Regions from separate parts of the Lactobacillus kullabergensis genome, predicted to be linked through region 1. Evidence: riboswitches for the same ligand, from Rfam matches in the RefSeq annotation. Region 1 holds a riboswitch; each other region holds the start of a gene.
The links. Region 1 has a riboswitch for thiamine pyrophosphate ahead of DKL58_RS02465 (ECF transporter S component). Riboswitches for the same ligand answer to the same signal wherever they lie in the genome.

Region 1 (2,273 bases):
ATGTGCCTGGAGTAGTTGCAACCAAACCCCCGCACTTTATGACTGCAGCCGAAAAAAATAATGTACCGGACGTAGCCGATATGTCAATTGACGTTGGTTCCAGTTCTCGAGCTGAAACTATAAATGATTATCAAATTGATACTGGTTGTCCAATTTTTGTTGATGTCAAATGTGAATACAATGAAAAAAGCGGTCTATTCTTCGGTAAGGACTTTGATGACCGTTTTGGCGCAGCTGCTATGGCAGATGTTCTTGACAATTTAAAGGGCGAACAATGCGATTTTAACGTTGTTGCTGCACTTTCAAGCCAGGAAGAAGTGGGTTTGCGAGGTGCATATGTCACAGCTAGAGCTGTAAAGCCGGATTTAGCTATAGTCTTGGAATCTTGTCCAGCGGATGATACTTTTACCCCAGAGTGGTTATCGCAGACAGGGTTAAAACGAGGACCAATGCTGCGTGACATGGATACATCCTTTTTACCTAATCCTAAATTTCAGCAATATGCCTGTGGTTTAGCAGATAAAAATCATATTCCGTATACTCGGTCGGTTCGTACCGGTGGCGGACAGGATGGAGCTGCAATTTATTATGAAAACGGAGCACCAACTATTGTAATTGGCATTCCAGTACGCTATGAACATTCGCCATATTGTTTTAGTGCTTATTCCGATTTTAAAGCTTCCGTAGATCTGACGCTAGCTATTATTCGTGATCTTACAAAAGAGAAATTAGCAAGTTTTAGTCAGTTTTAAAAATACTTGTTCTTTTGAATAGAGCAGAAAAACTAGTTAAAATGTGATATACTAGTAAAAAATGAATATCAGTCACTAGGGGTGCCAAATAGCTGAGAAATACCCTCTGAACCTGAACGGGACAATACCTGCGTTAGGGAAGTGTTAAATTTAGTTACTAAAGATACTCCTAATGACATATAAAGTTAGGAGTATTTTTATGTTTACAAGGTCTTCAAAATGGAATGTGAAGTCAATTATTTTAATTGCACTGATTGGTATCATTATGGGTGTTATTTATACCTATGGTTTTAACTGGGCTTTTAATTTAGTTAAGATGCTTTTGGTACCCACAGGTTTTGCGCCAGTAACAGACACTGTGTTTTCTGGTTTATGGCTTATGGCGGGACCACTGGCAATGTATTTTGTTCCTACGCTTGGTTCTGGGACAATAGGTGAACTGCTGGCATCAATTGTTGAAATGGCTATTGGTGGGCAGTGGGGAGCCACTACTATTCTTTCAGGTGTCATTCAGGGTGCGACTAATGAAATTGGCTTTTTTCCTAAAAAAGAGCGTTACCAAAAGTTTACCTGGAAAAGCGTATTAACCGGTGCATTCTTTGCATCATTTGGCTGTTTTATTCCATCATATATTTTATATGGTTGGAGTAAATTCAGTATGCAGGTTCAAATAGTGATGTTCATTACTAACATCATTTCTTCGCTAGTTTTCGATGGCGTTTTAGTTAAACTGATCACAAATTTGTTCGATAATGCGTTAAAGCCAAAAGTTGATTAGTCATTTTCTAAATTAATAGTTTATTTTTAAAATATATGAATTAATAAGGAGGTCGAAAGGCCTCTATTTATTTTTATAAAAGAACCTACCAATCAATAAAGTTGTTGACTTTTTATTAAATTAAGCTAATATTAAATCTGTAGGCGTTTACGTTAATTTTTGATAATAAAAAAAGAAAAAAATCTTATGTTAGTTCTTGACTAAATTATTTTATGTGCTGCAATGGCACATTTTTGTAAATAATAAACAAAACAAAATTTGCAGAATTTTAGTGATAACTATATAGGAAAAAATGGTTATAAAGAATACTTTTTGTCGAGTATATATTTATAATTGATTTTTTATTCAAAAATTAAAAGATTAATCTAAATATTTCGCGAAAAAATGAAAAGGAGATAGAAAATGGCAATAAAAATGATACGTATTGATGACAGGTTAATTCATGGTCAAATTGTTGCTGCTTGGGCAAAAACATTACAAATAAAGCGTATCTGGGTGGTTGATAACGGCGTAGCACAAGATGATTTTATAAAAAACGTGATGAAAATGGTTTCACCAGCTGGTACCGATTTAAAAATAACTGGTGAAGATCAAATCGAAAATCTTGTTTCAGAGTTTGATAATGATGAAGTAAATACATTAGTTTTAATGAAACTTCCCAAAGTTGCGAAAAAAATTTTTGATTCAGGTGTAGCTTTGCGTGAATTAAATGTTGGCGGTATGGGTGCCGGCCCAGGACGGCA
Region 2 (2,273 bases), 620 kb from region 1:
ATAAAGCATAATCTTTTACTTCTGCGCTACTTGCATGACCGCCTTTAATTAGCACATTTTTAACTCCCATATCTTGTAATTTATGAGCTAATTCTGGATATTGGCCTTGATCTTGTACCTTGATGCCAGTTAAAGTCTCCGCTTCTGGCAAGTTGGGTGTTATTAGATCGGCTAAAGGCAGCAATTCGTTTTTAACGGTAGCGACAGCATCTTGACTTAATAATGGTGCGCCCCCCTTAGCAATCATCACTGGATCTATGGTAATAGGACCAAAGTCATACTTTTGCAAATTAAGTGCAACTTGGTGAACGTGATCTGCATCGCCCAACATTCCTGTTTTACAAGCACGGATGTGGAAATCTTCTGCCAAAGAGGCGAATTGGGCATCGATCATTTCTAAAGGCAGTAAAAAAGATTTCTGGACGCCCAAAGTGTTTTGTGCTGTCACTGCTACTACTACAGCTGTACCAAATACTTTTTGCATTTGAAAAGTTTTTAAGTCAGCCATGATTCCAGCACCTCCACCTGAATCTGTGCCGGCAATAGTTAAAACCTGGGGAAAAGAATTAATTTTTTCAGTCATCATAAAGTTCCTTAATCAAAATCAGCAATTTGTTCAATATCTGCAACTTTTACTTTATACAGATAATCCATGAGATACATGCCAAAAGTAGCGGGCCCGACATTGGGATGATCTTTAACTACTAATTGACCAGCGCAACTGAAAACTAAAGCACCTATTTGAGCTGCTTCAAAAGGATCGTCAGCAACAGCTGTAAAAGCTGTGACAATACTGGTTAACATGTCACCAGAACCCACATGAGTTTTAAAAAGGGGTGAGCCGTTATGGATATGGGCTATTCTTTTACCGTCGCTTATTGTGTCTGTAGGCCCGCTCGCAATGACTGTGCAACGATATTTTTGAGCAGTTTTTGCAGTAATTTCATCAATATCACCAGAACCGGAGCCTGCATCAATCCCCTTTGAGCTCCAATCAAAGCCACCTAAGGCAGCTATCTCACCAATATTGCCCCGAATAATACTAGTATGAAAATCCCATAAAAGTTTATCTGTGATTTTATAACGGTACTCCACGGCGCCAACGGCAACAGGATCAAACACTATGGGTTTATTATATTGGCGCGCTAAATCTTCCACTTTTTTAATGTGGTTAATTTGCTGCTTGGTTAAGCAACCAATATTAACTGCCACAGCGGAAGCCATCCGCACAATTTCTTCAGCTTCAGCGACTTCATTACTCATAATTGGTGAAGCACCAATAGCATTAACAGCATTTGCCACATCTTGAACTGTTACAAAATTAGCAATATTGAAAATAACCGGGTTTTCTGCTCGCAATTTGTCTAATAATTTTAACTGCATTTTATTACTCCTAATTTAATATCCTTAAAATTTTTGACTAATAAAAAAACTTTGGCATATGGAAATGCCAAAGCTTAAGCAGTTTTGACACGTTCCTACGCAAGTATTAACTTACAGGTTCAAAGGGTCTGAAAAATTTTCATCTCAGCCAAAAAGGCACCCCTCGTGTTATCGCTTACAATTATAGCGTATTTTATTGCTTATTACAACGTTAGGTTGATAAAGACGCTATTTATTATAAGCTATAAGTGTTAGTATTTTAACTAATATTAAAAATGTGCTAGAAAACAAAAAATTATAGTGATTATAGTTAATATTTAATAAAATGTAATTAGTATTAATCAAAAGTTATTTTAACAAATAGTATTTAATTTGGAGGAGAATATTCATGAATTTTACGGATCGACTGCACGAAGCTGGGAAGGCATTATGGCATAAAAGTATGGTGCATCCATTTATTAAGGAATTGCAAAGTGGCGAACTCCCAATTGCAACTTTTAAATTTTATCTGTTGCAGGATCGTTATTATTTAAGAGAATTCAGCAAATTGCATGAATTGATTGCGGCAAAAACGGATAATCAGGAAGTAAAGGAATTTTTACTGGCAGGGGTGCAAGACTTGAAAGATGTCGAAATATCAGTGCGAGGCCATTTTTTTGAAGAATTAAAAATAACTGCGACTGAAATTTCTGCAACTCTGGTGGCTCCAACAGCTTATAACTACGTTAACCATATGCATATGACATTAAATCGATCTGGTGTTAAACCAGCGGTTGCAGCGCTTTTACCATGTTACTGGCTCTATCAGGAAATTGGCCAAAAAATGGCAGAAAAGGGCTCACCGGTTTCTTATTATCAGGAATGGATTGATACTTATGATGGCGAATGGT
Region 3 (2,273 bases), 340 kb from region 1:
ATTGTTGGTTCGCTGCTTTTTGCTTAAATTGATTTCATCCGCAACAGAAACGTTGATAAATTGATCGGTCGCATTTTGAAAAATTTGCCCCACTTTAAGGAGATACTTGCGAGCTGATAATTTACTGATTTCCTGCTTGTGATAAGTTAAACTGCCTGCATATGGGATCATTTTGGTCAGTGCATTAAAAAGAGACGTTTTGCCAACCCCGTTCGCTCCAGTAATAAGAGTGGTTTTACCAGAAAAGATATTTAAATGTTCCTGCTGTAAAAGCAAACGATTTTGTGTAATCTCTGTATTTTTGAGTTTAAAACAAATTTCTTTGTCATCGTTAGGGATGGCAAAAGTATAAGAAACGGATTCCGTATTTTTTTGCAGCAGTTTTTCTTTTTCATTAGCAGAAAGTTGCACCAAATCTTTACCTTGAAATTGAAACAGATTATCGCAATGGCCTTCATAGTCAGTTAATACGTGATCACTTAAAATAATTGTTTTCCCTTGATCACGCAGGTGAGCTAATTTAGCAATTAAGAATTTGCGAGCAGCTGGATCACAGCTGGCAAAGGGTTCATCAAGTAAAAAAAGATCGACATTCATCGCAACAAGTACAGCTAAAGCAACTCTTTGCTGCTCGCCGCCAGACATTGTATTAATTTTTTGATCAAGCAAATAATCAATCTGTGTGAACTGAACAGCTTCATTCAAGCGTTTTGTATACTGCGTTTTATTAAGACAAAGATTTTCAAGTGCAAAAATTATTTCTTCTCGCGGTGTTGTCATCGTAAACTGTTCACTGGCATTTTGAAACATCATAGCCGATTTTAGTCCGCCTAAATTAACGCTGCCTCTTAATTGGCCCGCAAACTCAGGATATAAATTTGCTAGAATTTTTAATAATGTAGATTTGCCACAGCCGGTTGGACCAACCAATAGTGAAAGTTCACCAGTGGGAATAGTGAGATTAATATCTGTTAATATTTTATTTTGCTTATCATATGAAAAAGTCAGGTTGTTTAATTTAATCATTTTAGTTACCAAAAAAATCGTCAGGATAAGGCCTGACGATGTAAAATCTTTCGTTTTCCCTTCGCTGGCATTATCCATAGCAGGTTCGACGGGTCTGTTCTCAGCCTCTAGGGCACCCCGATGTTAAATTTATTATACATAAAAGAAAAATAGATGTCTACATACACAAGTATTCTCTCCTTAATCTAAATATCAAAATTCTATTAGTAAGATGAAATTTTGCTATATAATAAATCTATATATTTTAAAATTTGCATAAGAAGGTGAAATAATGGCAGCTGTTAAACTTGAACAATATTTAGCCAGCATTTTGGATTCAACTAAGTCTGACACTAATGAGGTAAGAATCAAACCCAAAAATGATAATTTTGATTTATTTAGAGCGTTTTTGGAAAATCGTAATACTGGGGTTCATCGCTACCAAACTACAGCTTCAACTATATTATATGAAGCTCAGGGCTCGGTAAAAGCCAGAATCAATGATGAGGATTTCTTGCTTAAAGCCGGCAATATCGTATTTTTACAGAGAAAAAGTGATTATGAAATATTGCGGCAGGGAGAAAACGACATATTAGTTAAGTTAGAATTTGACCATAATTTCAAGATGCTGGATTTTCTCGGAAGCTATTCTGCCATGAGTCATCGTGAAAAAAAGGTGTTTAAGGAAATTACTGACGCTTACAATCAAAGGCGCTTATTATTTTTAAACAGTACACTTTTGTCTAAATCTGCCAATGCGCTAAAAAAAATAATTGATGAATATCTTAATCAGGATTTGTATACTCACAATGTGATCTTGGCAGAACTAAACTTGCTTTTAATTGCCGCAATTAGAAATCAAGACTTAGTGACAGGTCCTGTGACTGATCACCAATTTGTTCAGACTGATTTAGAAAATTATATTGATGCGCATTTTACTGACATAACGCTTAATGAAGCAGCCAAACATTTTGGTTTCAATCCTAATTATTTTTCAAGTTTGGTTAAACAAAAAACTGGTAAAAGCTTCGTAGAGCATGTTGATGAAAGGCGTATGCAAGAGGCGCGCAATTTGCTTGCACGACCAGATATTTCCGTCAAAGAAATAATTGCACGGGTAGGTTATAGTGGCAAGTCCTTCTTTTATAAAAAATTCAGTGAATATTATCATGAAACGCCAGTCCAAATGCGAGCTGAATTATTTAGACAGGCAAACATCAACTTAAAATAAAAAGCAACCTTGACTAAAAAGGTTGCTTTATTTTATT

Region 2: linked by a shared signal. The riboswitch ahead of thiM (hydroxyethylthiazole kinase) and the one ahead of DKL58_RS02465 (ECF transporter S component) in region 1 are both predicted to bind thiamine pyrophosphate.
Region 3: linked by a shared signal. The riboswitch ahead of DKL58_RS00680 (ATP-binding cassette domain-containing protein) and the one ahead of DKL58_RS02465 (ECF transporter S component) in region 1 are both predicted to bind thiamine pyrophosphate.

Annotation. Positions count from the first base shown of each region.
Region 1 is NZ_CP029477.1:484,307-486,579, forward strand. It holds gene DKL58_RS02460 (M42 family metallopeptidase) at 1-752, shown strand, start outside; TPP riboswitch at 820-909, shown strand; gene DKL58_RS02465 (ECF transporter S component) at 952-1,530, shown strand; gene DKL58_RS02470 (PTS sugar transporter subunit IIB) at 1,933-2,273, shown strand, end outside.
Region 2 is NZ_CP029477.1:1,879,516-1,881,788, reverse strand. It holds gene thiD (bifunctional hydroxymethylpyrimidine kinase/phosphomethylpyrimidine kinase) at 1-583, opposite strand, end outside; gene thiM (hydroxyethylthiazole kinase) at 595-1,383, opposite strand; TPP riboswitch at 1,459-1,557, opposite strand; gene tenA (thiaminase II) at 1,772-2,273, shown strand, end outside.
Region 3 is NZ_CP029477.1:140,567-142,839, forward strand. It holds gene DKL58_RS00680 (ATP-binding cassette domain-containing protein) at 1-1,026, opposite strand, end outside; TPP riboswitch at 1,066-1,156, opposite strand; gene DKL58_RS00685 (AraC family transcriptional regulator) at 1,298-2,236, shown strand; gene htpX (zinc metalloprotease HtpX) at 2,272-2,273, opposite strand, start outside.